4 regions of the Kluyvera sp. STS39-E genome follow, and region 3 is predicted to be linked to each of the others. Evidence: predicted binding sites of a transcription regulator. Region 3 holds the regulator's gene; each other region holds the start of a gene.

Region 1 (7,787 bases), on a different contig from region 3:
AACTCCAGCAGTTGCTCTGGCGTTACCGCAGGATAGCCTTGCGCATCTTCCGGAACTTCCTGCTGGGCAGGAATGGGGATCAGCGGACCTAAGAAACGAGGCTCGCGCTTGAAGAGATAAAGGTCAGCCAGCGCGCCGAAGCGAGCGCCGAATTCACGCAAGCGCACGCTCCACATATCTTTTGGTGAAGGCACTGCGTAGCACTGCGCCTGGATGCCCATATGCAGTGCGATAAACAGCGCCCGTTCGCAGTGGAAGCGCTGGGTGATGATGATGAAATCGTTGGTATCGAACACCTTGCGGGTGCGGACGATGGAATCGAGCGTCCTAAAACCGGCGTAGTCGAGCACGATATCTTCCGGCGCAACGCCGGCTTTGATCAGGTCACGGCGCATTGTCATCGGCTCGTTATAGCTTTGCAGCGCATTATCACCACTCAGCAGCAGATAATTCACCTTGCCGCTATTGTAAGCGTTTAGCGCGCCTTGGATACGATAACGGTAGTACTGGTTGATAACGCCGGTGCGGTAATACTTGGCGGTGCCGAGTACCACGCCAACCTGCCGGTAGGGCAGATCCTGCAGTTCGTCGTAAATATAGGGGGAGGTTTTCCAGCTCATCCAACGGTCAAGACCGAGCACGGTTATCAGCAGCAGGCCGCACAGGACTAACAGGCTGTATAACACACGCTTTAACATGAACTTGACTCAATAGTGGACGAGGAAGACATCAGGCTACTTTACCCGCCTGGCAAGCGCAAGAAACCATCGCTTGATTGCGGGAAATTTAGACATTGTGACGGTCTGAGTTGTAGGCCGGATAAGGCAAAGCCGCCATCCGGCTCTGATCAGTCTTGCCTGAAGGCGCTGCGTTTATCAGGCCTACAATAATCAACCTAACAATACGCGGTCGATATTGGTGCAACCCAGCGCTTTTAATGTAGCGGCTGTGGCATCCCACTGAATCAGCGGCGCATCGGCACGTTCGGCCAGAATAGCGCGCTGGATGTCAGGGTAATCGTAACCGTTAAGGCTCAACAGGTTCAACGCACCTTGCAACGGTGGCAGAGTCGGGTTGAAGGCGGCATTTTCCGCATAGCTGCCGCTAAAAATAGTCCCGTCACGCAGTTCCAGCGCCACGCCTGATGGTGATTTGCTGTATGGCGTATGGCTGTGGTTCGCCGCTTTGATAGCCGCTTGTGCCAGCGCATCGCCTCGCAGTTCATAACCGTGATCCTGTTCATCCATCAGCAGCGTTTTGATATCCAGATCTTTAGGGCCAAAGGCGTCTGGGAGGTAATCCTGCAGCGTATGCGGCTGACGGCCCGGCAGATTAATACGCAGTGAAAGCCCGCTGTTCAGTTCATTCATAAACTGACGGCAGTGGCCGCACGGCGTGTAGTTAACGGTAATAGCTTGCAGCGCTTTTTCACCGCACAGCCAAGCGTGGCTGATGGCGCTCTGTTCGGCGTGAACCGTCTGCTGCATGGTTGCGCCCAGAAACTCCATGTTGCCGCCGAAATACCATGTGCCGCTGACGCCACGGGCGATGGCGCCGACGTTAAAATTCGAGAGGTCCGCACGCGCGCAGGCTGCGGCGAGGGGGAGAAGCGCAAAAGCGAGCGCGTCTTCGTCCAGCCCCGTCGCCTTTTGCAGCGATGAGACCTGCTCGGCGCTCAGTTCGGCAGAGAAGTGCGGATCGGCTAGCAGCGGAGCGATAGCGGTCTGCAGATCTGCCGCCAGTTGCGTAAAAGCAGATTGAAAACGTGGATGCATGGCGTTGTGCCTCATAACAATGTAATGGGATCGTAGTGTACGGGGTGCGCACGGCTAAATTGGTGATCAATATCTCATTGTTAATGCAACGTATGTAACATCATTTAAAAATGTGTGATTTGTCGCGTTTTAACCCACCACGGCCAGAATAACCGGGAACAAAAACGGCGCAATCAACGAGGTAATGATGCCGCAAATCACCAACGCCAGTGAACTAAACGCCCCTTCTTGATAGTCCATTTCGGCGCAACGAGCGGTGCCGAGGGCGTGGGAAGCGGTCCCCATCGACAGGCCGCGAGAGGCTTTGGTGGTAATGCGCATCAGGTTTAACAGGGTATGACCAAAAACCGCGCCCAGAATACCGACATAAATGACGCATACGGCGCTAATGGCAGGGATCCCACCAATGCTGCCGCTGACCGCCATCGCAATCGGCGTCGTGACGGATTTAGGCAAAATAGAGGCAGCGATTTGCGGCGATGCACCCATCATCAATGCCACGGAGGTCCCGGTTATCATCGCCACCGCACTGCCGATAAAGCAGATGGTAATAATGGATTTCCAACGTGCGCGGATCTGGTGTAGCTGTTCGTACAGCGGATAGGCGAGGGCGACGACCGCCGGTTGCAGTAAGTCGTTGAGGACTTCGCTGCCTTTAAAGTAGTTTTCGTACGGAATATCGGTCAGCATCAGAAAAGGAATGATGACCACCATCGATACCAGCAGAGGGTTGAGCAGCGGCATCTTGAAACGCGAAGCCAGCTTACGGGCGGCAAAAAAGACAACCAAGGTCAGCGGTAGCGACCACCAGATATTATGCAACATTATTTATCCGCTCCATCCTGACCGACCACTTTACGTTCACCGTGTACCAGATGTGAACTCCAGCTCACCACCACCAATACCACTAATGTGCTGATCGTGCAGGAAACGACTACCGGGCCAAACTCCGCACGCAGCAGGGCGAAGTACTGCATCACGCCGACGCCAATCGGCACAAACAGCAGCGCCATATAGCGAATCAAAATGAAGCAGCCGGGGTTAACCCATTTGGCGGGCAGAATTTGCAGCCCCAGCAGTAAGAAGAGAATAAGCATACCGATAATGCTACCAGGAATCGTAATAGGCAGCAGCGACGCAAGAAAAATACCGGCATACAAGCAGGCGTAAATAAGGACGAATGCACGCAGGTATTGCCAGATGATATTCAGTGATTTGAGCATGGGATTCACCTTTCGTGGAATGCATTCATCATACAATTAAACCCTAAAGTGTGCTACCGATCACACCATGAATTCTGAGCATACCCGATATAGACAAGCGGAACATCAGGCATCTGACCGGGAAAACTCATCACTCTGTACAGGATGTGACAAATAGTAGAGAAACCGGCTCAGCGCCAGAGAAGGCAGATTGTTTTTACGCCAGAACACGCCGACGCTGCCTTTTTGCTCAATACGCGGCAGGGCAAGTATCGACAACTGCCCCTGACTGGCATAACGCTCGGCTAGGCGTAAAGAGAGAATCGAAATCATCTCACTGCTTTGCAATAGGTTGACGCTGACGTTCATCGATGCCGACTCAATGATATTTTCCGGCAGCATGACCCCATTTTCGACCAACGCATTGTCGATGCTTTGGCGAATGGGCGTCCCGTTAGGCCAGACAATCCACCGCCAGGCGGCCAAATCGTTCCACGTCAGGCTGCTGCGATTGGCTAGCGGGTGCCCGGGTCGCGCCACAAAGCACACCGGTTCGGTATAGAGCACCTCGTAGTTTAGCGGCAGCTCCAGCGCTCGGCCGCCGATGCGTCCTACCACTACGTCCACCACCCCGGACTGCAAATCGTGCAGCAGCGGCGTCATGACTTTTTCTTCGATATTGAGGTGTAGCGTCGGCATCTCCGCCAGCAGCGGGAAAATCGCTTGGGAAACGCAGTCCGTCGCCACCGGCGAACAGCCGATTTTCAAACTGCCCACCAGCCCGCCTTGCTTAAAACGCTCCATTTCAAACTGCGATCGCTCAATGTCGTTAATCAGCCGCTGCGCGTGTTGCAGTAGAAGTTTACCGCCTTCGGAAACCCGCAGCCCTTTACTGTGTCGCTCAAATAACACAATGCCCAGCTCTTCCTCAAACTGGGTGAGCCACTTTGACAGCGCGGGCTGGGTGATATGCATGCGTTTTGCCACTTGGGTGAGGTTTCCCTGCTCGCCAAGTGCCACCAGCATTTGTAGATGATGAAGCTTCAGCTTCTGCGTCCAGTCTGCCATTAGATATAACCTCCAGGTTATGGATAAGCATGAAATGCCATTGTACAACTCATTTCATTCATCACAATATGGCAACATAAAAGCAAAAAAATAAACATCTTACTCTGAGTCGCTTTGGCCTATACGCCAACGGCAACGTGGATAACCTGCACTGACAGAGGCTCCTCCCTATGACGCAACGACTTGAACTACAAGCGCTAATCGACGCCGCACCCATCGGCAAGATGCAGTGGCGTGTCATTCTCTGCTGTTTCCTCGTGGTAATGCTGGACGGTTTTGATACCGCGGCGATTGGCTTTATCGCCCCGGCAATTCGTGAGCATTGGCAGCTTAGCGCGGGCGACCTCGCGCCGCTGTTTGGTGCCGGTCTTTTGGGCTTGACCGCCGGTGCACTGCTGTGCGGCCCGCTCTCCGACAAACTCGGGCGTAAGCGGGTTATTGAATGGTGCGTGGCGCTTTTCGGCCTGTTTAGCCTGCTCTCAGCTTTCTCTCCCAATCTAGACATGTTGATCATTCTGCGCTTCTTAACCGGCCTAGGCTTAGGCGGTGCGATGCCGAATACCATCACCATGACCTCTGAATACCTGCCGTCACGCCGCCGTGGCGCGCTGGTGACCTTAATGTTCTGCGGCTTCACGCTGGGTTCTGCGCTAGGGGGCATCGTTAGCGCTCAGCTGGTCTCAGTGATTGGCTGGCACGGTATTTTGGTGCTCGGTGGCGTACTGCCGCTGATGCTCTTTGTGGCCCTGCTGGCGGTGCTTCCGGAATCACCCCGCTGGCTGGTGCGTCGCCAGCGTCCACAGGCGCAGGTGGTGCGAACGGTCAGTGCGATGACCGGTGAACGTTATGCAGAGACCGAGTTCTGGCTTGATGAACCGGCGGCGACGCAAAAGGGCAGCATTAGCCAACTGTTTGCCGGACGTCAGCTGACCATCACATTGATGCTGTGGGTGGTGTTCTTTATGAGCCTTCTGATCATCTACCTGCTCTCCAGTTGGATGCCCACGCTGCTGAACCATCGCGGTATCGATCTCCAGCACGCCTCTTGGGTGACTGCCGCATTCCAGATTGGCGGCACGCTGGGTGCGCTGCTGCTGGGCGTTTTAATGGATAAGTTCAATCCGTTCTGGGTGCTGGCGGTCAGCTATGCGCTGGGCGCGGTCTGCATCGTGATGATTGGCTTGAGCGGTGACGGTCTGTGGCTGATGGCGCTGGCGATTTTCGGCACCGGCATTGGTATTAGCGGCTCGCAGGTTGGGCTCAATGCCCTGACCGCCACCCTCTACCCAACACAAAGCCGCGCCACCGGCGTGAGCTGGTCTAACGCAATCGGCCGCTGCGGTGCCATTGTCGGCTCCGTCTCCGGCGGCATGATGATGGCGATGAATTTCTCATTCAATACTCTGTTCTTTGTGATTGCCGTCCCCGCCGCCGTTAGCGCCATCATGTTGACGCTGCTGACTCTGGTAGTACGACAAACACCTCGCGTACCCGACTCGCTGCCTGTAACCGGCGCGGTGAAAAGTTAAGGAGAATCATAATGACCTCGGATGTAAAACACGATCGTCAACAGTTCTATCAGCACATTTCTGGGCAAAACCTGACCCCGCTGTGGGAGTCTCTGCATCACTTGGTGCCGAAGACGCCGAACGCCAACTGTGCTCCGGCCTACTGGAATTACCAGGAAATTCGTCCGCTGCTGCTGGAAAGCGGCAACCTGATCGGCGCGAAAGAGGCGGTGCGCCGCGTGCTGGTGCTGGAGAACCCTGGCCTGCGCGGTCAATCATCGATCACCTCTTCGCTGTATGCCGGTTTGCAGCTGATCATGCCGGGCGAAGTCGCGCCAAGCCATCGCCATAACCAATCGGCGCTGCGTTTTGTGGTGGAAGGCCACGGCGCGTTTACCGCCGTTGACGGCGAACGCACCGCGATGAGTCCCGGCGACTTTATCCTCACCCCGCAATGGCGCTGGCACGATCACGGCAACCCTGGCGACGAACCGGTTATCTGGCTCGATGGTTTGGATCTGCCGCTGGTCAACTATCTCGGCTGCGGCTTTGCCGAAGACTACCCGGAAGATCAGCAGCCGGTGACGCGTAAAGAGGGCGACTATCTGCCGCGTTACGCCGCCAACATGCTGCCGCTGCGCCATCAGGCCGGCAACTCATCGCCGATTTTCAACTACCGCTACGACCGCAGCCGCGATGCGCTGCACGACCTCACCCGCATGGGTGATGCCGATGAGTGGGACGGCTACAAGATGCGCTACGTCAACCCGGTGACCGGCGGCTACCCGATGCCATCAATGGGCGCGTTCCTGCAACTACTGCCAAAAGGCTTCAAATCGCGCCAGGCGCGCACCACTGACAGCACCATCTATCACGTGGTGGAAGGCAGCGGTGAAGTCACCATTGGTGAGTTGACCTACAGCTTTAAAGCGAAAGATATTTTTGTCGTGCCAACCTGGCACAAAGTGTCCTTCAACACGCCAGAAGAGACCGTGCTATTTAGTTTCTCGGATCGACCTGTCCAGGATGCCCTGGGTCTGTTCCGCGAAGCACGCTATTAATTAGGAGAAGAAAGATGAGCAAATACGTATTTGAACCGCAGGCCCCGGTCGCGATTCCAGTGGTGGGCAGCGATGAGCAATTCCCGGTACGCCGCGTTTACTGTGTGGGACGTAACTACGCCGCCCACGCCCGTGAAATGGGTTTTGATCCCGACCGCGAGCCGCCGTTCTTCTTCTGCAAACCTGCCGATGCCGTGGTGCCAGTCGCCGCGGGCGAAATCCTGAATCTGGCCTATCCTGCGCAGACTGATAACTATCACTATGAAATCGAGCTGGTGGTCGCCATTGGCAAAAAAGGGAGCAATATTCCGCTGGATAAAGCCGAGGAATATATCTGGGGCTATGCCACCGGTCTGGACATGACCCGCCGCGACCGCCAGATGGAAATGCGTCAGATGGGGCGTCCGTGGGAAATTGGCAAAGCGTTCGACCTCTCCGCGCCGATTGCCCCGCTGCATAAAGTGGCCGACGTACAGTCGCTTGAGAAAGCGCCAATCTGGCTACAGGTTGACGGCGAAGACCGCCAGCGCAGCGACATTGAACACCTGATCTGGGACGTGAAAGAGACCATCAGCTACCTGTCCGGCTTCTTCGAGTTGCAGCCGGGTGACCTTATCTTCACCGGCACGCCAGAAGGCGTTGGCGCGGTTGTGAAAGGTGAAACTATCACCGGCAATGTTGAAGGTTTAACGCCGATCGCCGTGAAAATTGTTTGAGGTGAATGATGAAGCTGTACAGTTTTTATAATAGTTCGGCCTCTTATCGCGTGCGTATCGCGCTGGCGCTGAAGGGCATCGACTACCAGACCGTGGGCGTCAATATTCGGATAGGCCAGCAAAACGCGCTGGATTACCGTCGCCTCAATCCGGTAGGGCTGGTGCCGGCGCTTATCACCGATGACGGTGAAGCGCTGGGGCAGTCGCTGGCGATTATTGATTGGCTGGACAGACATTTCCCGCAGACGCCGCTGCTCCCGGCAAACGATCCCCAGCGCATGCGCGTGCTGGAAATTGTCTACGCCATCAGCTGCGACATCCACCCGATTAACAACATGCGGGTATTGCGCTACTTAAGCGACGAGCTGAAGGTGAGCGAAGAAGATAAAAACCGCTGGTATGCCCACTGGGTCCAGCAGGGGCTGAGCGCGGTGGAACAGCTGCTGCGCCGCAGCGA
Region 2 (7,787 bases), on a different contig from region 3:
AATAAAGTCGAATGCATCAACGTCTTCGTTATCCGCCAGCGGCGTTCCTTTCACCTTCACCAACATGTTGATCGGTACGCTTTCCGGCGGCGTCGGCAAGTTGGCAAGCTGCAGCAACAGCCCCGCGCGGTCGGTGACAGTTTCACCCAGCCCAACGATACCACCGGAGCACACTTTGATCCCGGCGTCACGCACCTTATCCAGCGTATCCAGACGTTCCTGATAGCTGCGGGTGGTGATGATATTGCCGTAAAATTCCGGCGAGGTGTCGAGGTTGTGGTTGTAATAGTCCAGCCCCGCAGAAGCCAGACGTCCGGCTTGGCTATCGGACAATGTGCCCAACGTCATACAGGCTTCCAGCCCCATCTCTTTCACGCCCTGCACCATCTGCTCAAGGTACGGCATATCGCGTTCGTGCGGGTTTTTCCACGCCGCCCCCATGCAAAAACGCGTCGAGCCAGCGAGCTTCGCTTTGCGCGCAGAGTCGAGCACCTGTTCCACTTCCATCAGACGCTCGCTCTCAAGCCCAGTTTTATAGCGCGAGCTTTGCGGGCAATATTTGCAGTCTTCCGGACAGGCACCGGTTTTAATCGACAGCAGCGTGCTGACCTGTACCTGCTGAGGGTCGAAATGTTGGCGGTGAACCTGCTGCGCTTCAAACAGTAAATCAAGCAGCGGTTTATCAAAAAGAGCGGTGACCTGCGACATTGTCCAACGTAAAGGGTGAGCCATTGGCTTCTCCGGGGGTTTTGTTAATTTTCGGTTCGGTTTATACTCGTAAACCTAAAACTTTTCAAAATGGTTTACAAGTCGATTATGACAACGGACGATCTCGCCTTCGATAAGCGCCATATCTGGCATCCCTACACCTCAATGACCGCACCGTTGCCGGTTTACCCGATTGTCTCCGCCGAGGGTTGTGAGCTACAGCTTGCCAGCGGCGAGCGACTGGTTGACGGCATGTCATCCTGGTGGGCGACCATTCATGGCTACAATCACCCGCGTTTGAACGCCGCGATGAAGACGCAGATTGACCAGATGTCGCACGTGATGTTTGGCGGGATAACCCACCCTTCCGCCGTTGCACTATGCCGAAAGCTGGTCGCAATGACGCCCGAACCGCTGGAGTGCGTATTCCTCGCCGATTCCGGTTCGGTGGCGGTGGAGGTGGCGATGAAGATGGCCTTGCAGTATTGGCAGGCTAAAGGCGAGTCACGTCAGCGTTTTCTGACCTTCCGCAACGGTTATCACGGCGATACCTTTGGCGCGATGTCGGTGTGCGACCCGGATAACTCGATGCACAGCCTGTGGAAAGGTTACCTGCCGGAAAATCTGTTTGCGCCAGCGCCGCACAGCCGATTTGATGGCGAGTTTGATGAGTACGATATGGTGGCATTTGCGCGCCTGATGGCCGCGCATCGTCATGAAATTGCTGCGGTGATCCTCGAGCCTGTCGTGCAGGGCGCAGGCGGCATGCGCATGTATCACCCCGAGTGGTTGAAGCGCATCCGCAAAATGTGTGACCGTGAAGGTATCTTGCTGATTGCCGACGAGATTGCCACCGGCTTTGGTCGCACTGGTAAACTATTCGCCTGCGAGCACGCAGGTATCAGCGCCGATATTTTGTGTTTGGGCAAGGCATTGACCGGGGGCACGATGACCCTGTCAGCCGCCATCACCACGCGTGAAGTGGCAGAAACCATCAGCAACGGCGAAGCGGGCTGCTTTATGCACGGGCCAACCTTTATGGGCAACCCGTTGGCCTGCGCCGTCGCCGCCGAAAGCCTCGCTATCCTTGAGAGTGGCGAATGGCAAACGCAGGTCGCCGCCATTGAACAACAGCTCAAACGCGAGCTTGCGCCAGCCGCCGATTCAGAACACGTCGCCGATGTACGCGTGCTGGGGGCAATCGGCGTTATCGAGACCCGTTTCCCAGTTAACATGGCGTTGTTGCAGCGATTCTTCGTCGAGCAAGGTGTATGGGTTCGGCCGTTTGGTCGGTTGATTTATCTGATGCCGCCATATCTCATTACCAAAGAGCAGCTCACTAGGCTAACGCGCGCGGTCTGTTTAGCCGTCTGTCAGGAAACATTTTTTATCCAATAAGCAGCAGCAACCGCAGGCAATACCCGCTACACTCCTTTGTTAATCAGTGGATTAACAAAGGAGGCAGTCAATGAAATTAGTCAGCCACGATCTACGTGACGGCGAGAAACTTCCCCAGCGTCAGGTCTTCAACGGGATGGGCTATGATGGCGAAAATATCTCCCCGCATCTGGCCTGGGACGACGTGCCCGCTGGAACCAAAAGCTTTGTCGTAAGCTGCTATGACCCCGACGCGCCAACCGGTTCCGGCTGGTGGCACTGGATCGTTGCTAACATTCCCGCAGACACCCGTGAATTGCCAACCGGCAGTGGTTCAGGCTTGGTGAATTTACCCGCAGGTGCACTGCAAACCCGCACCGATTTCGGTAAAGCAGGCTACGGCGGCGCAGCCCCGCCGAAGGGCGAAACCCATCGCTATATTTTCACCGTACATGCGCTCGGCGTCGATAAAATTGACGTTGATGAAGGTGCCAGCGGTGCAATGGTTGGCTTTAACGTGCACTTCCATAGCCTAGCGAGCGCTTCAATTACCGCGCTGTTCAGCTAATCACGCGCCGCACATAACGGCCCTACAGGGGAAACTCTGTGGGGCTTTTTTACAGTTGTGATCGTTCGGTTGTAATTTTATGACGTAAATACGGCTGCGGGGGGACTAAACGGGGACCGGCGAGGAGCCGCCAAAAACATCTTGTGAATATGATCACAATTCAAAAACAAAGACGTCAAAAACGAAGGTGATCTTAATCACAAAAAATGGCGTTTTTACGCCTTGATTTTAACTTTGTAGCAGACTTACAGCTTTTAATGTGATCAATGTCACTTAAAAGGTGCTTTTGCAGGGGTGGCTTTAGTGATCGGCATCACAAATACCCCTCGAGTACGCGAGATGAATACGGCGTGATAGAGTCGATTTTGCATACAGAACGACTGGATGGTTTTTGGCGAAACCACCACAACTATGACGACGCGTAACATCATTACGCGCACCACGAGGGGTGTTTTATGTTATCACCAGATATCAAGGTCAAGGTACAGAATTTTGGCCGCTTTCTCAGCAATATGGTGATGCCCAATATTGGCGCATTCATTGCCTGGGGTTTGATTACCGCTTTATTTATTCCTACGGGCTGGCTGCCCAATGAGACATTGGCCAAGCTAGTTGGCCCAATGATCACCTATTTACTGCCATTGTTAATCGGCTATACCGGTGGTCGTCTTATCGGCGGCGAGCGCGGTGGCGTGGTCGGTGCCATCACCACCATGGGCGTTATCGTCGGCGCAGATATGCCGATGTTTATGGGCGCAATGATTGCGGGGCCGCTCGGCGGCTGGGCGATTAAGCGCTTCGACCGTTGGGTTGACGGCAAAATCAAAAGCGGTTTTGAGATGCTGGTGAACAACTTCTCGGCCGGTATTATCGGTATGCTGCTGGCGATGATTGCCTTTATGGCGATTGGTCCGATGGTGGAGGTGCTGTCAAAGGTATTGGCATCAGGCGTTAACGTCATGGTGCAGCACAACCTGCTGCCGCTGACCTCCATCTTTGTAGAACCGGCGAAAATCCTGTTCCTCAATAATGCGATTAACCACGGTATCTTCTCGCCGCTGGGGATTCAGCAGGCAACGGAAACCGGTAAATCTATCTTCTTCTTGATTGAAGCAAACCCAGGCCCAGGTCTTGGCGTTCTGCTGGCATATATGTTCGTCGGTAAAGGTAGCGCGAAGCAATCTGCGGGCGGCGCGGCAATCATTCACTTCTTTGGCGGCATTCATGAAATCTACTTCCCGTACGTGCTGATGAATCCACGCCTCATTCTGGCGGTAATTCTGGGCGGGATGACCGGCGTGTTTACGCTGACACTGTTCAACGCGGGTCTGGTTTCCCCGGCTTCCCCTGGTTCCATCTTCGCCGTGCTGCTGATGACTCCGAAGGCATCGCTGATTGGCGTCGCGCTTTCTATCCTCGCCTCTACGCTGGTCTCCTTCCTCACCGCCTCCATGCTGCTCAAGCGCGTTCGTGTCGGTGATGAAGAAAGCAACGGTTTATCCGAAGCGACCCGCCGTATGCAGGCGTTAAAGCAGCAGTCTAAATCTGGCGGCAAGCTTTCTGGCGAACAGCCACAGCCTGCACCGGCCCTTGATTTGTCGAAAGATCTGCAGCATGTGCGTAAAATTATCGTCGCCTGCGACGCCGGAATGGGCTCCAGCGCCCTCGGTGCGGGTGTGTTGCGCAAAAAAGTTAAGGACGCCGGTCTTAGCCACATTTCAGTGACCAACTGCGCTATCAACAGCTTGCCGGAGGATGTGGATCTGGTGATTACCCACCAGGATCTTACCGAGCGTGCGATGCGCCATGCGCCACAAGCCATGCATATTTCGCTGAGCAATTTCTTGGATAGCGGGTTGTATACCGACCTCACGACTCGTCTGCTGGCCGCCAAAATGCCACCTGCGGCGAACGATAATCGTCTGATTAACCAAACGATTATTGCCGCCAACGACGAAGCATTCGACACAGCCGAGCGCGATGAGAACCTGTTCAAACTTAGCGCCGACAATATTTTCCTGAACTTAACCGCCGACAATAAAGCCCAGGCAATCCGTTTTGCCGGTGAAATGCTGGTCTCCGGTGGCTACGTGGAGCCAGACTACATTGATGCCATGCTGGCGCGAGAAGCTTTAACCACCACCTATCTGGGAGAGTCCATTGCCGTACCGCACGGCACCGTAGAAGCCAAAGACCGCGTGCTGCGCACCGGGATTGTTATTTGCCAGTATCCACAGGGCGTTCGATTCGGCGATGAGCCGGACGAGGTGGCCCGATTGGTTATCGGCATTGCAGCCCGTAATAACGAGCACGTGCAGGTCATCGCCCGTTTAGCCAACGCGCTGGATGATAAAGACGTTATCGAGCGTCTGACGCAGACCACCAGCGTGCAGGAAATTTTGCAGCTCCTGTCCGGCGAGCAAGCGGCATAAGGGTACGGGGGTTATTGGCCCCCGATACGGATAGACTTTTTTGGAGTCAGTGTTATGAAAGCAATTCATTTTGGCGCAGGGAATATTGGTCGGGGTTTTATCGGCAAGCTGCTGGCGGACGCACAGGCGGAATTAACCTTTGCCGATGTTAACCAGCCATTGATCGACCAGTTAGCCCACCAGCAGCACTATCAGGTCAACGTGGTCGGAGAGCAGGCGCGAGTTGAGCAGGTCAGCCACATCCGCGCCATTAACAGTAACAGCCCGGACGCCATCCAACAGATTGCGCAGGCCGATATGATAACCACCGCGGTCGGCCCGCAGGTGCTTAGCAAAATCGCCAATACGCTGGCGCTGGGTTTGATTGCCCGTCACGACAGCGGCAATCAGCAGCCAATGAATATCATCGCCTGTGAAAATATGGTGCGCGGCACCAGCCAGCTAAAAAATCATGTTTTACAGGCCATCCCTACCGAGCTGCACGCTTGGGTTGAAGAACACGTGGGTTTTGTCGACTCTGCCGTCGATCGTATCGTTCCCCCAAGTACCGCCGCCAACGATGATCCCCTTGACGTGACGGTGGAAACCTTCAGTGAATGGATTGTCGATAGCACCCAGTTTAAAGGTCAGTTGCCGAATATTGCCGGAATGGAACCTACCAGCAATTTAATGGCCTACATTGAGCGGAAACTGTTTACCCTCAATACCGGTCACGCCATTACCGCGTATCTTGGCCAACTGGCAGGACATCAAACGATCCGTGATGCCATTCTTGATGCGGAAATTCGCCAAGTCGTCAAAAGCGCGATGACGGAAAGCGGTGCGGTATTGATCAAACGCTATGGCTTCGATCCAAAGCAGCACGCGGCCTATATCGACAAGATTTTGACGCGTTTTGAAAACCCCTATCTGCATGATGATGTCGAACGCGTAGGCCGCCAGCCATTGCGCAAACTGAGCGAAAGCGATCGTCTGATCAAACCGTTGCGTGGGACGCTGGAGTATGGACTGCCCCACGCTAATCTGGTGATGGGTATTGCGGCAGCATTAAGCTTCCAAAGCCACAGTGATCCGCAGGCACAAGAACTGGCAACGCTTTTACAAGATAAGGGCATCATTAACACCATCATTGAAGTTTGCGGACTTAACGACGAGCCAAACCTTGTCGCACAGATAGCGAATGTGTATAACGCCATGCAACGCAAGGCATGATGCCACCCGAGTGGTTGGCGCTGTCGTAAACCGGCAGCGCCAGATTAAGAAGGATAAGATGAAACACAATCGCCTGCGCTTAGCTGCGCAACCCGAAGAAAAAGCGCATCGTCCAAAGGCTCCCGCCCGCGAAACGCCGAGAGCCGCGGAATATGAAACCACGATGATGACGACAATGGACGAATCTAATCTTTATAAAAGCCAGGCCGTTGAGAATCGAATTTTAGAAAGGCTCAATGCGCGTCAGACGCTGACAGGGTTCATTCAGACCGCCGTGGGATTATTGGCCGAAGCGGTAGACCTGCTGATTCTGCAGGCCTTTCGCAAGGATGACTACGCCGTAAAGTATGCGGTTGAGCCGCTTTTAGAAGGCAGTGGACCACTGGCGAATCTGTCAGTTCGCCTAAAACTTATCTACGCGCTGGGCGTGATCACCCGCGACGAGTATGAAGACGTTGAACTTCTGGTGGCGCTGAACAACGAACTGCTGCAAGAGAACAAGATTTACAGTTTCACCGACGATGAAATCCTTGGGCCGATAAACATGCTGCACTGCATGACGGCACTGCCACCGCAGCCTACGCTGCATATGCCGGAAGATGTCGTTGATGATGCGCTGATTACCATGCAAGAACAGCGCTATCAGCAAATGGTTCGCTCAACGCTTGTGCTCAGCATCACCGACTTAATTACCAGCCTAACGCACAAAAAAGCATTTTAGACGGTCGTGACCAGAAACCAGACTCCCCACAACGGGCCTATCATCCCGTTGCCCTACTGCTATTTATTGCCAAAAATCTCCCAGAGCGTTCCCACTGAGGTAAGTCGCCAATAAAACAGGTGATTTATTTGCCAGTACATCTTCCCGTTTCGCTCAACTTAGTATAAAAAGGCTGCTTTTATAGGATTATAAATTCACTTAATTAGCCTGGAGCAACATGAACACTTTATCGGTTTCTCGTCTGGCGCTGGCATTGGCTTTTGGCGTGACACTGACGGCTTGCAGCTCAACGCCTGCGGATCAGCGTCCATCTGACCAGGCCGCCCCTGGAACGTCTTCCCGTCCGGTACTGTCAGCAGACGAAGCGCAGAACTTCACCGCCGCGCGTTATTTTTCATCACTGACGCCTAACGCTGCCGCTTGGTCACCATCCACTATCGCTATTCCAGCGAAAGCAGACTTCGTGGTTGGCCCTGCTGGTACAGCGGGCGTGACGCATACCACTATCCAGGCCGCGGTTGATGCCGCCATTACTCGTCATAGCAGCGCGCGTCAGTACATTGCGGTGCTGCCGGGTGAGTATCAAGGCACCGTGTATATCCCAGCCGCTCCGGGCAGCGTGACCATTTATGGTACCGGCGATAAAGCCGTTGACGTGAAAATCGGCCTTGCCATTGATTCTGAAATGAATACGGCAGACTGGCGTCGTCTGGTGAATCCAGGCGGTAAATACATGCCAGGCAAACCGGCGTGGTACATGTTTGATAAC
Region 3 (7,787 bases):
TACCGTGACACTATACTGTTGTGCACCAGGGCGTAATAGCTGTGCGACAGAAGCATAAGGTATGGTGAAGTTCTGTTGTGAGCCATCTGCCTCCTGGATAGAAACATCCAAATTTCCGCCATAGCCAGAGGGATATAAATCATTAATAACAAATGCGCCAGGGGTGACAGTTGTTTCATAAATCACCTGCCCTTGTTGTTTAATAATGACTTTGGCATTTGTTTTTGCTATGCCTCGGATTTCTGGTGCGTATCCTCGCTGGGATTCTGGCAGCATTCTGTCATCGCTGGCAAGCTGCACACCAGTAAATTGTATTGAATCAAAAAGTTGCCCGCTAGTATTTGATTGGCCGACAATCATTCGTCCTCGTAGAAAACTAACGTCATGTTGCAGATATGAATTAATGGTGTTGTAGTGTCCGCCGTTATCTTTTTCCCAGTTATATGATCCGTTATGCCGGAAGTACCAGGACCCAATGTTCATGCCACCATTTAATGACGAGTAAAGAGATCGTGAAGTATTATTATTGTAATGTGAATCATAGATATTGGTGTAATGACTCAGCATGGCAGCAGGAATACCCTCATCCCATAATTTAGGGTTTACCATTCCTCGTGGTTGGGTATCAACGTAAATTTGCGGGACGTCAATGCTTAGTTGCTGTAAGTTGCTGTCAAAAGTTATTTGTGTTTCAGGCATTAAATATTGCAAATTAATGCAGGATGTATCAGGTAAAAGAGCATTTCTGACATTGGAGGGAAGTTGCTCAGGCTTAAAGTTAATTAATTTAATAATTTCAAGTGTTAGACATGGATAAACCGAGTTATCTTCTGCTATTTTGAATTCTACGACATCATAGCTAGCGTGTTTTTTATTGATAACAATACTTGATTTATATTTCCCTGGTGATGCATTGGCACCATTAGCAAACCGTGATAAATCAATGTTGTTATTACCATCGCGCAAAAAACCTTCATTGAATTTAACATTTTTAGCGATTGGTGGCATATTTTCTGCCGCAAGAAGCTGAAGGGAAGTACATAAAATTCCCGCCAGAGAATATTTAAAATTCCTTTTTAGAAAGAACATTAGTGGCTCCAGAATGACAAAAACTATTTTTTCCCTGCTTTATATGTTGTCACGCCACCATAGTCATTAATTGCAGTATAGCTTAGTTTATGAATGTCATTGGTAGTTGAAATATTTTTAAATCGATATTTTTGTGTTTCACCTGGCGCAATCATTTTCCCTTCTGTCTCATGAGACTTACCATTTTCATGGTAAGTCACGACACCTAAAGAAACATAGTAAGATGTTGGGTTAAGTACCTGCACGGCTCCGTTATTGTGTGCTGTCCATTGTAGTAATTCAGGCGCGCGATTGGCATCACCCTTTAGCGTTTCAGGACGGTAAAATAGTTTTATTCTGGTTCGGAATGCTATATCCAAATGGCTGGCATTATCTGTGCCTTGTTGCACAGCTGCAATTTCCAGTACATTCAGCCAAAATACTGATTCTTTATCTAATGGCAATGCTGGCGTACCCAGATAACTAATGCGTAAAGCTTGTCCTCTACCCGGATCAACTCTATTGATGGGGGGAGTTACCAAAAATGGCATAGCCATTTTTCCAGAGGATATTTTATCATCACCGGCATCAATCCAGTTTTGAATCAATACCGGGGCATCTCCTTTGTTGATTAAGTTTACCGTTACTTCATTTTTTTGTGATGGATAAATAACTCGCGTACCATTAATACTTATCGCGGCATGAGAATTAGCGATCCATAAAATGCTAGTGTACAGCATCATTTTTATATATTTGATGCTGTTTTTTTTAAATTTGTTTAGCTCGGGTAATTTAGGTTGTGAATTTAACATGCCATTCATATTTATTTATACATTAAATTGTAAACTACTTTTCCAACGACAGGGCCAGCAGTAACAACATTGCCAGCAACCGCTTTTTTATATTCCACGTAATAAATCAAAGTGGCATTACCACTGGCATCCCAGGCTGTAAAGGTGGTTCCACCTGTAGCGGATTGATCTTGGTAACCCACTTTAATTGGATTTCCATTTTTACCATCGAGTAGCTGTAACTTCACATTATCGGCAGGTGTCGGTGTAGCGGGTGCTACGTTATTCAGTAAACCAGTTGTAGGATCAATGTTAATAGCATCAGGTTCAAAAAATGCTGCTACAGTTTTCTCTACCGTGCCCAAACAATCTTTAGCATCAATATTGAATTGTGTTCGTCCCGCCGTTTCACCCGTAAATGCGTTGGTCGATACGGTTGGTAAGGTTACAGTTCCATCAGTTTGCCCGTTAATAGTTGGTGTACAGGTGCTACTTGTAATTTTACCATTGAAAGTAATGTTATTACTTGCCTGTATGGAATTCATAGAAAGTAAACCCATTACGAGAGTCGCGCTTAGCAGTGTTTTTTTCATTGCATGACCTTTTAATAATTAATTGTAAACAATTTAATTCTTAATATTTTGACATTTAAGGCATGAAAATAGCAATGTTTCGACTTATCTACTACATGGCTATTTATTGTGTTGAGTAGTGATGATTTGATTGAAATCATTGTTGTGTGATAAAAAACAAATGAATTGGATTTTGTAATTCGCTCATGCTATGAAAAATAAGCTTATTTTTATTGTTTTTATTTTTATGTCTGCAATCGGACTTTTCGGGTGTGTAGGTGATTTCTATTAATAATTATTTGAGACTATGATGATTTTGATTTTTTTTATTTTGTGCGGGAATATATCAATTTACAAAGTGCCTTTGATTGCTTTTTACATAAGAAACATACCAGATGAATGTTTTTGCTTGTAAATATACATTCCCTTGATGATTTAATTTCCAGATGTGTCGGTTACGTTCATTCACCTACATACAGAAAGTAAATGATAATTATAATATTCAAAAAATGATGAATGTATTAAATCCGGTGCCGTGGACGCTGGCGCCAAGCCACCGACGAAATGGTGTGCATGGTGTTTAGATGTCCCAGAATACGCTGGAGATGCTGTTCCATGGTGCTTAACGGCCCGTGGGACAGCGCGTCCGGCGACTCCATAATGTTAGTCTCGCCGCTGCTCCCCGCCTCATCATACTCCAGACGCTGCTGACAGCGCTGAAGCCCAATTTCACATGACTCCAGATACTGTTGCGCCAGATTGGGCGTTAGCATTTCGTGTTCACGTGCCAGCGTGGTCATGGCGTTGATATGTTCGACGATAAACTGACTGTGGGTCACCCACAGCTTCATGTCTTCCAGATAGCGCGAGTTAAACCCCGGCTCCTGCATTGCCTGATTGAGCGTGTTGAATAGCGTGTTGTGCGCCTGATTTACGCGCATGCGTAAGTAAGCAAGCTTTGGCGCCTGCGGGTCGGGGCTTAGGATCAGACGAATCGCTTCCTGATCGGCCTCCAGTGCCGCCTGAGCGTTTTGCCTGAGCTGGCCGCTTTGCCACTGTGGCCACAACCATAGCATCCCGCCGAAGGCAATCAGGCAGCCGATGATGGTATCGATAAAGCGGGCCACGATAAATTGTTCCCCGTTGAGCGTCAGTATTTGCAGCGTATATACCGCGGTAACGGTGAATCCCACGGTCGCCCAGCCGTAGTTACGGCGAATAATCAGATAACTACCGAGGGTAATGATTAACATGCCGGAAAGCGCCAATCCCTGCGGTGTATGGAAGTGCAGAGCGATGGCGGCGATAACAAGGCCGGCGAGCGTGCCTGCCGCACGGTGGAAAATACGTACCCGCGTCGCGCCGTAGCCGTTTTGCGTGACTAGCAGGACCGTCATCAAGATCCAATATGGCTTGGGTAAATGTAGCGCTACTCCCATCAGACTGGCGATGCTGAGCATCACGCTCAGACGAGCGGCGTTGCGCAGCGCCGGTGATTTCAGCGACAGATAGCTTTTCAGCGCCGGGAACAGCGGCAGTCGACGCTCTTTATCCGCCATCAGGTTACGCGGATAGAGGGGACGTTGCCCGCGCAGTACTTTAGCAATGCGGCTGAAGTGCCAAGCGCAGAATTGTCCTACCGGGTTATCCGGGTGCTGGTGGGCAATCTTATCCAGTGCGCCTATCTGTTTTTCCATCGTGAAGCGGCTGGGATAGCGATGGTAGAGAATATCGTCCGCCAGAACACGCAGGCGGGCGGCGACGGTTTGTGCGTTCCAGCGGATCACCGCTTCAGCATGGCTACGTTCAACCAGTTTTTGCACCTCTTCTGGCTGGTGCAGGCTGACGGAGATATGTTCTTGCAAATCCAAGCCAACCTGGAAGGCGCGCAGCAGGCGCTTGTAGTCGTTATGCTGATTGGCTGCCAGCATGTGTAGCTGCTGGTAACATTGGGAAATTAAATCCACCACTTTCTGCTGACGGTTCAACAGCGGGGGCAGGGCGGTATTCGGATCGGTATGCTGGGTCAGCAGGCTATATTTGGCTTCACAGTAGTCGGCAAGCTGGCGATAAAGCAGGCTTAACGATTCGCGCAGCGGCTGTTCCCGCCACATCCAAAACCACCACCAGTTGAATAAGCCATACCATAGCGTGCCCAGCGCGTAGAGCAGCAGCGGTTGCCAGATTGGCATATTGCCCGCGAGGCTTAGGGTAAAGATTGAGGCAATGAGCGATGCCGGCAATAGTCGCCCGTGCAGTGCGCTAATCTCCGCCGTGACGCCGAGGAGCAGTGCAAGACAGGTCAGTATTAAAGGCAGCGGGATGTCACGTGCCAACAGCAACTGTACGGCAAGGCTACATCCAGCAAACAGGCAACCGCCGATGGTCAGACGCTTAAAAAAGCGTTTATGCGGCGTGTCGAGACCGGCGATATTGCAGCAGGCTGGAACCAGAGAGAACAAGAGACCTTGCTGAAGATGCCCGAAGAGAAGGCCAATGGCGACCGGCAAACATAACACCAGCGTTTGCCGCAGTGCATAGTTGACTTCCGGATGGTAAATCAGCCTGCGCCACATAAGGGATAGATAAAAACGGCATACTGTTCAGACAATATGCCGTTTATGCGGGATCAGCGGGTACCGTAAACGACAATGGTTTTGCCGTGTGCGGAGATCAGGTTTTGATCTTCCAGCATTTTCAGGATGCGGCCCACGGTTTCGCGGGAACAACCTACAATCTGACCGATTTCCTGACGGGTGATTTTAATCTGCATACCGTCTGGGTGGGTCATTGCGTCCGGCTGTTTAGCCAGATTCAGCAGGGTCTGGGCGATACGTCCGGTCACGTCCAGGAAGGCCAAGTTGCCAACTTTTTCAGAGGTGATCTGCAGACGACGAGCCATTTGCGAAGAAAGGCGCATCAGGATGTCTGGGTTAACCTGAATCAGCTGACGGAATTTTTTATAAGAGATTTCAGCAACTTCACAAGCGGTTTTTGCACGTACCCATGCGCTGCGTTCTTGGCCTTCTTCAAACAGGCCTAACTCGCCGATAAAATCGCCCTGGTTGAGGTAAGAGAGGATCATCTCTTTGCCTTCTTCGTCCTTGATGAGTACTGCCACTGAGCCTTTTACGATGTAATACAGCGTCTCTGCCTTTTCACCTTGGTGAATCAGCGTGCTCTTCGATGGGTACTTATGAATATGGCAATGAGACAAGAACCATTCGAGAGTCGGGTCTGTTTGCGGTTTGCCAAGCACCATGCGCGGTTATCCTCTGTTATAAGCTCTTCCCAGCGGCAAAAACATTGCAGCCACTGGTTGCAATAGTATCCTTCCCGTTACCTGGGAAGTCGGCTGTCGAGTCGTGCCGCAGCCTGTAATGTGATGTCCTCTGCATACTTGCAGTACGTTTATGTATTACCGTAGCATCCTGACTGTTTTAGCATAGCTTTAGCCGCGTGTCTCCTGGTGTCTCGCTTCAGCATGACGACGATCGCCTTCCATTGCGAGAATTGTTATGTACGCGTAATCTGAGAAGAAATTTGCAACCTTGGAGTTAAAAAATATGCAAGCACGTGTGAAATGGGTTGAAGGGTTAACCTTCCTCGGTGAGTCCGCTTCAGGCCACCAGATTTTGATGGATGGCAACTCCGGTGATAAAGCGCCAAGCCCAATGGAAGTCGTGCTGATGGCCGCGGGTGGCTGTAGCGCAATTGATGTCGTGTCGATTTTGCAAAAGGGTCGCTATAACGTGACCGACTGTGAAGTGAAGCTGACCTCCGAACGCCGTGAAGAAGCACCGCGCCTGTTTACTCATATCAACCTGCACTTCATTGTGACCGGCAAAGAGCTCAAAGACGCCGCGGTATCCCGCGCGGTCGATCTCTCTGCTGAAAAATACTGCTCCGTGGCGCTGATGCTGGAAAAAGCGGTGAACATTACCCACTCTTACGAAGTGATTGAAGGGTAAAGCCTTAACAAGGGCGTACGCCGCGCTACTGTTGGGTGGCGGCTGCGCCTTACCCGACCTACACGTTCCGCAATATCCTGTAGGCCTGATAAGCGAAGCGTTATCAGGCTTAAGGTTTAGTTGCGACCTTCCATCAGACGCTGCACCAGCGGCGTCATAATGAGCTCCATCGCCAGCCCCATCTTCCCGCCAGGAACCACCAGCGTGTTCATATGTGAAATGAACGAGCCCTGCAGCATAGCCAGCAGCCAGGGGTAATCGATCCCTTCTAGATTCCGGAAATGAATCACCACGAAACTTTCATCAAGGGATGGAATGCTTTTCGCGGCGAACGGGTTTGAGGTGTCGACCGTAGGAACGCGCTGGAAGTTGATATGGGTGCGGGAGAACTGCGGCGTAATGAAGTTGATGTAGTCTTCCATTGAGCGCACAACAGAATCCATTACCGCTTCGCGTGAGTGTCCACGCTCGCCGGTATCGCGGATCATCTTCTGGATCCACTCGAGGTTAACGATAGGGACCACGCCAACCAGCAGATCGACATGACGCGCGACATCATGCTGCGGTGTGACCACGCCGCCGTGCAGCCCTTCATAAAACAGCACATCGGTAGGTTCCGGCAGCGGTTGCCAGGGCGTAAAGGTTCCCGGCACCTGATTCCACGGCACCGCTTCATCGTAAGTGTGAAGATATTTACGCGATTGTCCTTTACCGTTTACGCCGTAGTCGCGAAAGGTCTGTTCTAGCAGGCCGAAGTCATTAGCATCCGGGCCGAAATAGCTGATATGGCGACCGAGGTCGCGAGCTTTACGAATCGCCATATCCATTTCCGGACGGGTATAACGGTGAAAGCTATCCCCTTCAACTTCCGCAGCCCGTAGATTGAGCTGGCCGAATATTTTACGAAACGCGAGGCTGGTGGTGGTGGTGCCCGCTCCGCTGGAGCCGGTGACGGCAATAACTGGATGTTTGGCAGACATGCGAATAACTCCCTGAACGGACTATCAGGAAGCGAGCGCCTCCTGATAACAAGTATAGTTAACCGCGAAATTGGTTACGGGGCATGATGTTGACGGTCTCGTGGAGTTCAGACCAGACCAGCACCGCTTCGCCTGTTTGTAGCTGGTGTTTTACGTCGGCGACCTTTTGCGCAAGTGAGCGTTCATATTCACCATAATCAGTGCCTTCGCGCAAGACAAAGCTTTCAATCAATCTGTCGAGCGTCTCTGGGGCGAGGTCCTGCCAGGGGATCATCATGCCTTCGCCCCAAGCCAGGTCATCAGCCATGCGGGAATGCGTTTTTCCAACCACATTTCCGGGTGACGCAGGGTGCCGCCGATAAATCCAACGTGACCGCCGTGCTCGGTTAGCTGATACACCACGTT
Region 4 (7,787 bases), on a different contig from region 3:
CAGCGATGGCATCGCAAAAACACCGGAGAAGTGCACGTTCGGGTCAAAAATCAGACCGACGATAGACACGCCGATGATGGTCAGCAGAATGCCGCCCGGCACCTTCATTTTTTCCAGACCGATAATCATCGCCAGCCCCACCAGCGTCATGATGACCGGGAAGCTATCGAATTTACCCAGCGCAACCGGCAAACCTTCAATCGGGTTTTTCACAACCATGCCGACGCCGTTGGCGGCAATCAACAGCAGGAACAGGCCGATACCAATGCCTGTGCCATGCGCAATGCCCTGCGGCAAATTGCGCAAAATCCAGCTACGGATACCGGAAGCGGAGATGACGGTAAACAGCACGCCCATCAGGAATACTGCGCCGAGGGCAACCGGAATGCTGATTTGCTGGCCGAGCACCAAGCTAAACGCGGTGAAGGCGGTCAGTGAAATGGCGCAACCGATGGCCAAAGGCAGGTTCGCCCACAGACCCATCACGATAGAGCCAACGCCTGCAACCAGACAGGTGGCGACGAATACCGCAGCAGGAGGGAAACCGGCTTTGCCAAGCATGCTCGGCACGACGATAACCGAGTACACCATCGCGAGGAAGGTCGTAAGACCGGCGACAATCTCCTGACGAACAGAGCTACCACGTGAAGAAATTTTAAACCAAGCGTCTAACGAACCGCCGGTACGCGCTGAAGGCGTAGACATAGAAAACATCCCCTGAGAGTTTTTATCATTCGTTCGTCTGCGTGGTGGAACATCCACTGCCAGCTAAGCGTCATCTCCATGTGCTACGTTGCGGCAATAGGGGAGCCACAAAAAAGCAAACGATTAACTCCGCGCAGACAATACAAGAATCGGAATACCTCATTTACGCGGGTGCGTAATAAGGTGAGCCTGGTCATTTTCGCCGCCAAAAGCGGTCGAAAATTCAAGGCAAACGATTATCTGGCTTTTACACCCTCTTTTTCAACTGAAGTTTGCCTGGGTTTATCAAAATTAACGATTGCCGATGAAGAATTGCTCAACCCATGCGCAAACGTTATCGTGAATGCGCAATCTGGCAACAATTCTGTGGTAAAAATCGTCACATCTTTGAGGGGATTGTTATTTGTAGCCCGATAAGGCGAAACTGCCATCGGGCATCATGCAAAACCGCCGGATGGCGCTGCCGTTTATCCGGCCTACGGTTATTCTTCTTCCAGCAAACGCGCCCCGGTGCCCTCTTCGCCCAGCTTGTCGCCAGGGTTACGCAACGGGCAGTCGCGCAGCGACATACAGCCACAGCCGATGCAGCCGTTTAACTGATCGCGCAGCGCCTCCATTGCATGAATACGTTTATCCAACTCTTCACGCCATTGAGTGGTGAGATGCTTCCAGTCCTTCGCCCCCAAAGTGTGGTTTTCAGGCAAAACGCTGAGAGAGTCACCGATGGTTGCCAGCGGAATGCCCAACCGTTGGGCAATTTTAATAATCGCCACGTAGCGCAGCACATCGCGCTTATAGCGCCGCTGATTGCCACTATTTCTTGTGCTACGAATCAGCCCCTTGCTTTCATAAAAGTGTAGCGCTGATACCGCAACGCCAGTTCGTTTCGCTACTTCACCGGGTGAAAGCAACGTTTTTATGCGTGTCGATTTTTTTTCCATTATCCGCTTTACCTCAAGTTAACTTGAGGAATTATACTCGCCAGCAGAACAGAAATCGACGCAAAAATAGACAACGGGGAGTGCCTTATGTCCCATCGGGAAATTATTCAAACGCTAATTGAATGGATTGATGAACATATCGAGCAACCGCTTAATATCGATATCGTGGCGAAAAAATCCGGCTATTCGAAGTGGTACCTGCAGCGTATGTTCCGCGCAGTGATGCATCAGACACTGGGAGATTATATTCGTCAACGACGCCTGCTGCTGGCGGCGGAAGCGCTGCGCACCACCCAGCGGCCAATTTTTGATATCGCGATGGATCTGGGGTATGTCTCGCAGCAGACCTTCTCTCGCGTGTTCCGCCGCGAGTTCGACAGCACGCCGACGGCCTATCGTCACCAAATCTCCGCTTAGGTTTTCCTCTTTGCTGTCGTTGCGCTCAGCGCGACAGCAACATTTCCATACTATTAATATGGTTAATGTGTTGACAAAAATCCTGCACCTCCCTCTGGTGAATAAAGCAACAAATGTGATATAGTTCACAAAATAGATTGAAACAGAAACGGTGTTTCATCTCAATTTTGACTGCCCCCAGATAGCCAGAGTGCCTTGAGCCTCATTAAACAATGCGCTGTCAGGGCACTGTATTGTTTATCTCCGAGGATAAGGTCTCATGGTTTCAATTACCGCGGGCGTCGCGTTGTTACGCTGGCCGCTAACCAGCGCGGTGCTGATGTTTATCGCCAGTACCCTTAAGATTCAACTTCGTAAATCAGACTACGCCGGGCTGGCGGTCATCAGCGGCATGCTCGGTGTGGCAGCAGCCTGTTGGTTTGCGACCGGTTTACTGGGCCTTACGTTGGTAGACATTTCGACCATTCTGAACAATATCAAAGATGTGATGGTTGAGGTCATGAGCCACGCGCCGCCGGAATGGCCTGTTGCAATGTACTAAGCGCCACAACGAATACATGAGCCCCGATTTATCGGGGTTTTTTATTGCCTGAAACCCTAGATAGCCCCCGCTCAGAAAGCCTCTCTTTTAGCGCCGCTCGACTAAAATAAGAAGATGTGCCCTGCGGAGTGCCGCACCATGAACGCCATCCCTTTCCATCACCTTCTGATCCCCTGTCTTAGCGCTCTGATGCTTTCCTTCACGGTATATGCCGCCCCGGCAAAAAACGAGGCGCCCGATACGCTGGAGGTTAATACTGAAACCATCATGCAGCCGTGGAAAGGCGATCTTTCCGGCATGCTCGACCGACGGGTGATCCGGGTATTGACGACCTACAGTAAGACTTTCTTTTTTATCAATAAAGGCCAACAACGTGGGGCAACGCACGATATTTTTGCCGCCTTTGAGCGCAGCCTGAATGAGCAACTGGCAAAAGAGAACAAGCTCAAGCAACGACACCTCAAGGTACGGATCATCTTCGTCCCGGTCACGCGGGATACCCTTTTTACGGCGCTTAACGAAGGCAAAGGCGATATTGCCGCGGCCAATCTCACCATCACGCCTTCGCGGCAAAAAGAGGTCACCTTTGCCGACCCACTCTATACCGGGATCCAAGAACTGTTGGTCTCAGGCCCCGCCTCTCCACTGGTCAAAAGCCTAGACGACCTCAGCGGCAAAACGGTATTCGTGCGCCTCTCATCAAGCTATTACGAGAGCCTGCTCGCTCAGAATGTCCGCTTGAAAAAAGAACAACGGCCACCGATCGTTATCAAACCGGCCCCCGAAGTGCTGGAGGATGAAGATCTGTTGGAGATGCTCAACGCTGGGCTAATCCCGCTGATCGTTGTCGATCGCCACAAGGCCATATTCTGGAAACAGATGTTTCCAAAAATCAGCGTGCATGAAGATATAGTGCTGCGCGATAACGGCAGCATCGCTTGGGCGGTGCGTAAAGATAATCCGCAGTTATTGGCCGCGTTGAACGGTTTTGTGAAAGACCACCGCCAGGGCAGTACGCTGGGGAATACGCTGCTGCTGCGCTATCTCAAGAGCGCAGACTACGTTAAAAACGCCGCCGCCGAGAAAGAACGACGCAAGTTTTTAAAAATGGTCGAAGTCTTCAGAAAGTATGGCGATCGCTACGATGTCGACTGGCTGCTGATGGCGGCGCAGGGATATCAGGAGTCGAAGCTCGATCAATCTGTGCGTAGCCACGTTGGGGCAATCGGCGTCATGCAGGTCATGCCGAAAACCGGCAAAGAATTGCAGGTTGGTGATATCAAACTGTTGGATCCAAACATTCACGCTGGAGTGAAATATATGCGCTGGATGATCGATCGCTACTACAGCGACGAGCCAATGACGCAGCTAGATAAAGCCCTGTTCTCATTCGCCTCTTATAACGCAGGCCCGGCGCGCATTGCCCGGCTACGTGCAGAAACGCTAAAGCGCGGTTTTGATCCTAACATCTGGTTTGGCAACGTTGAGAACCTCGCCGCCGAGAAAATTGGTGCCGAAACGGTGACCTACGTGAGCAATATCTATAAGTACTACATCGCCTACCGGCTGATTCTCGATGAGATGAACCGCAAGCGGGCGGCGACGGGCAAGCCGCCGACGCTCCCAGAGATAGAAAAACGGACCTGACGCAGCGCTATCAGCGTATTTGTGTCGCTCGAACGCCCTGCAAGCGTCGCAGGGTGATCGTACTGGCACCTTTATAAGCATCGGTAATATGAGCAGAAATGAGCGCCACCGCCCTTTCTTCATCCCGTTGCTCTATCGCCTCTAGCAGCTCAGCATGCTCCTTATAGGTCTGCGCGACACGCGTTTCATACTCAAAATCGAGCCGTCGCATAATACGGATACGGTTGGTGATATTCGTCAGGATATTGGCCAGCTCGCGGTTACCGGCAGCCTCCGTCAGGGCAATATGGAACTGCTCATCCAACGACGCAATATCGTCGCATGCCAAAAGCTGGGCCTGGGGCGCAACCTGCCAGATGGCCTTGAGGCTAACCAACACCTCACGGTTCACCTTTGGCGAGGTTGAACTGCACAAACTCCTGACCGAATTCACCTCAATCAGCGCGCGGGTCTCATAGAGATCTTCGTACACATCAAAATCAATGGGAAAAACTTCCCAGCCGTTACGTAAGCAGCGCCGCAGCAGGCCTTCATTTTGCAGCAGTAGCAGCGCTTCTCGAACCGGCGTGCGGGAGCATCCTAGGCGACGGGCAATGTCCACCTCCGTAAAGCGGTCACCGGGCAGGAGGACGAACTGGTAAATCTCCTGCCGTATCTGCAGATAAACACGTTCCGAATGCGCAAGCAGCGGCGTGGGTTCAGATGTCATTGCCGTCATGGAAAACTCCGCTATTAGCTATGTTGGCGGATAAACCGCGCACGCCAAGGTTTTAACACACACAGTGCCAGCCCGGCCGTAATGAAATCAAGCGCTATTGCGCAGCCGAAGACCACGTGCCATCCCTGCGTATGTTGATACAGCAGCGCCGCCAACGGGCCGCCGAAAATCGAGCCAATGCCCTGTGAAATATACAGCCAGCCGTAGTTCGATGCGGCGTGTTCGCTGCCAAAGGTATCGGTTAACGTGGACGGGAACAGGGAGAAAATTTCGCCCCAGCCGAAAAACACCACCCCCGAGAGCAATACGAAAAGCAGGGGATCTTCACGGCACGCCAGCCACAACGTCATGGCGCAGCCTTCCAGTGCAAAGGCGATAAACATGGTTTTCTCACGGCCATAACGGTCGGAGATAAAACCAAACAGCGGGCGTGTTAGACCGTTGGTAAATCGGTCAATGGTTAATGCCAACGGAAGCGCCGCCATCCCGAAAACTACCGCCTTGCTGATCCCAAAATCTTCGGCAAATACCGCCATCTGCGAAGTCACCATCAACCCAGAAGTCGACATCATCGCCATCATGGCAAACATCAGCCAGAACAGCGGTTGGCGTAGCATTTCCCGGGAGGTGAACTGGCGCGTACTCTGCGCCACTTTATGGCTAACCGACCGTGCCGTCATGTTTGGCGGCAAACTCAAACCTTGGCTTGCCAGCAGCCCCACGGCGGCAAAGATAAGGCCAAACACAGTCATGGTCTGCTCGAGGCCGTAGTTGCCAAGTGAGATGGCAATTGGGAAGGTGGTTAAAATCGCCCCCATTCCATATCCCGCTGCCACAGCCCCCGCCGCAAAGCCACGGTTTTGCGGGAACCATTTCACCATTAGCCCCACCACCCCAATATAGACAATCCCGGTCCCCAAACCGCCGATGCAGCCATACACGATATACAGCGCCACCAGACCATTAATATGCGCCGACAGCACCCAACTCAGCCCCGCCATCACGGTGCCAATGGAAATCAAAAGACGCGGACCAAACCGCTCAACCAGACGCCCTTGGAACGGTGAAAAAAAGGTCTGCAGAATGATAAGCAGAGAGAATGTTACCTGCAGTTCCGGCAGCCCCACGCCCAGCTTTTCAGTCAGCGGTTTGGTTAATAACGTCCAGACATACTGCGGGCTGGAAATAGATGCCATGCAGATAAGCCCGAGGACAAGCTGCGTCCATTTGCCAAATTTTGGTGTCACCAACGGTTCTCTGAGAACGGTCATATTACGCTCCAATAGACGAAAAAATGCCGCCAGAATGCGCAACGCCTTTGTGCGTCGCGGCATTCTAGGAATGTTTCTTTTGGAAAATGCTGGCGTTACCAGCGGGCTACGCCGCCGTCACTTCGCGGGTCGCTGCCGCCTTCCAGCATGCCGTTGCGATGCCGAAGTATTGCTCCGGCATGCCCCATGAGGTCGTCATAAGGGGGGTAAATCTCGACGTCATGGCCGTACTGTTTGAGGGTGTCGGTAGTCTCCGCTCTAAGGCGGCTTTCTATCTTGAGAGTGTCGCTGCTTTCACCCCAAGTGCGGCCTAATAGCCAGCGCGGGGCGGTAATAGCCGCCTGAGGCGTCATGTTCTGGTTAACGATACGGTCAAAAACCGCCGCCAGCGTTTGCGGTTGTCCATCGCCGCCCATGCTGCCGTAAACCAGCAGCCCACCGTCTGTCAGGCGAGCCAGCGCGGGGTTGAGGGTATGAAACGGCAAGCGCCCCGGCTGAAGCGGATTGGTTGCTTTTGGATCCAGCGAGAAGCTGCTGCCACGGTTTTGCCAGATAACGCCGCTGTCCGGCAGAATCACCGCGCTGCCGAATTCGTGGTAAATGCTCTGGATAAAACTCACCGCAGTGCCCGAACCATCGATAACGCCCATCCAGATGGTATCTGCAGGGCCGCGCCCTTTTCCCCACGGCAGCGCGCGGTCTGCGGCTATCTGGGAACTTAGATCGGCAATGTTTTCGGCAGTAAGTAAGCACTGCGGATCAAGCGTCATGTGGGCCGGATCGGTGATATGGCGATCCCGTAGATTGAACGCCAACTTGGTCGCTTCGACGCAGTGGTGCACAAAGTCGGCCTCATCGCGGATAACGCCCTTTTTCCGCTGCTGCTCAAGAATGCCGGTGATCAGCAATGACACCAGCCCCTGCGACGGCGGCGGCAGGTTATATACCGTGCCCGCGTCCGTGTGCAGCGCCAGCGGCTTGACCTGTGAAGCACTAAACCGGTCGAGATCGTTAAAGCGCAGTAGGCTGCCCGCAGCTTCCAGCTCAGCGCTCATCAGGCGTGCGGTTTCACCGTGATAGAAATCGCCAAGCCCGTTGCCAGCCAACCTTTCAAGGGTATTTGCTAGGGCTGGCTGGAACAGTAATTCATTTACGCCCAGTGCCTCACCCGCCGGGGCAAACAGACCGCTAAAACCAGGATACTGGCGCAGTTGTTCCAAACGCGAGGCAATTTGTTGGTGCAGGCCCGGCGAGACAGGTACACCGTGGCGCGCGTAGTGCACGGCATCTTTTAGTAAACGAGGCAGCGGTAACGGCGCTTTTGCGCTATTTTGCTCAGCCCACGCCAGCGCTTGCTCCCAACCGGACACTGTTCCAGCGACGGTGTTTGCCGCCAGCGGCCCGCGCACCGGGATCTGCGAATAGCCCGCCTGCTGGTAAAAGGCGATATTGGCTTTTTCTGCCGCAAACCCGCAGGCCTGGATCGCCACCGGCTCTTTTCCCGGCGAGGAAATTAACCAGAAGCCGTCACCACCGATACCATTCAT

Evidence for each region. The regulator CRP, encoded in region 3, controls carbon source genes, mostly activating them, when cyclic AMP is high. The targets are predictions, from matches to a motif close to ATGTGANNNNNNTCACAT.
Region 1: a site for CRP is predicted at 1,836-1,853, ahead of cdd (cytidine deaminase). Genes of this name have one in related genera too.
Region 2: a site for CRP is predicted at 2,911-2,928, ahead of AB4K05_RS04320 (PTS mannitol transporter subunit IICBA). Genes of this name have one in related genera too.
Region 4: a site for CRP is predicted at 2,177-2,194, ahead of AB4K05_RS22725 (YjcB family protein). Genes of this name have one in related genera too.

The regions. Positions count from the first base shown of each region.
Region 1 is NZ_JBFQGA010000004.1:174,536-182,322, reverse strand. Features, by position in the region: gene sanA (outer membrane permeability protein SanA) at 1-698, opposite strand, end outside; gene cdd (cytidine deaminase) at 891-1,775, opposite strand; gene AB4K05_RS10225 (CidB/LrgB family autolysis modulator) at 1,905-2,600, opposite strand; gene AB4K05_RS10220 (CidA/LrgA family protein) at 2,600-2,998, opposite strand; gene AB4K05_RS10215 (LysR substrate-binding domain-containing protein) at 3,104-4,045, opposite strand; gene AB4K05_RS10210 (MFS transporter) at 4,216-5,574, shown strand; gene gtdA (gentisate 1,2-dioxygenase) at 5,586-6,614, shown strand; gene AB4K05_RS10200 (fumarylacetoacetate hydrolase family protein) at 6,629-7,330, shown strand; gene maiA (maleylacetoacetate isomerase) at 7,339-7,787, shown strand, end outside.
Region 2 is NZ_JBFQGA010000002.1:160,775-168,561, forward strand. Features, by position in the region: gene bioB (biotin synthase BioB) at 1-732, opposite strand, end outside; gene bioA (adenosylmethionine--8-amino-7-oxononanoate transaminase) at 817-2,106, shown strand; gene AB4K05_RS04315 (kinase inhibitor) at 2,177-2,653, shown strand; gene AB4K05_RS04320 (PTS mannitol transporter subunit IICBA) at 3,109-5,085, shown strand; gene AB4K05_RS04325 (mannitol-1-phosphate 5-dehydrogenase) at 5,140-6,297, shown strand; gene AB4K05_RS04330 (MltR family transcriptional regulator) at 6,461-7,018, shown strand; gene AB4K05_RS04335 (putative acyl-CoA thioester hydrolase) at 7,236-7,787, shown strand, end outside.
Region 3 is NZ_JBFQGA010000005.1:21,412-29,198, reverse strand. Features, by position in the region: gene AB4K05_RS11915 (fimbria/pilus outer membrane usher protein) at 1-1,089, opposite strand, end outside; gene AB4K05_RS11910 (fimbria/pilus periplasmic chaperone) at 1,113-1,880, opposite strand; gene AB4K05_RS11905 (fimbrial protein) at 1,892-2,452, opposite strand; gene AB4K05_RS11900 (YccS/YhfK family putative transporter) at 2,953-5,007, opposite strand; gene crp (cAMP-activated global transcriptional regulator CRP) at 5,061-5,693, opposite strand; gene AB4K05_RS11890 (OsmC family protein) at 5,998-6,402, shown strand; gene AB4K05_RS11885 (phosphoribulokinase) at 6,519-7,382, opposite strand; gene AB4K05_RS11880 (YheU family protein) at 7,441-7,659, opposite strand; gene AB4K05_RS11875 (hydrolase) at 7,656-7,787, opposite strand, start outside.
Region 4 is NZ_JBFQGA010000013.1:57,381-65,167, reverse strand. Features, by position in the region: gene AB4K05_RS22745 (NCS2 family permease) at 1-705, opposite strand, end outside; gene AB4K05_RS22740 (hypothetical protein) at 889-1,122, shown strand; gene soxR (redox-sensitive transcriptional activator SoxR) at 1,188-1,646, opposite strand; gene soxS (superoxide response transcriptional regulator SoxS) at 1,734-2,063, shown strand; gene AB4K05_RS22725 (YjcB family protein) at 2,323-2,604, shown strand; gene AB4K05_RS22720 (transporter substrate-binding domain-containing protein) at 2,794-4,251, shown strand; gene AB4K05_RS22715 (GntR family transcriptional regulator) at 4,262-4,969, opposite strand; gene oxlT (oxalate/formate MFS antiporter) at 4,984-6,303, opposite strand; gene AB4K05_RS22705 (gamma-glutamyltransferase family protein) at 6,336-7,787, opposite strand, start outside.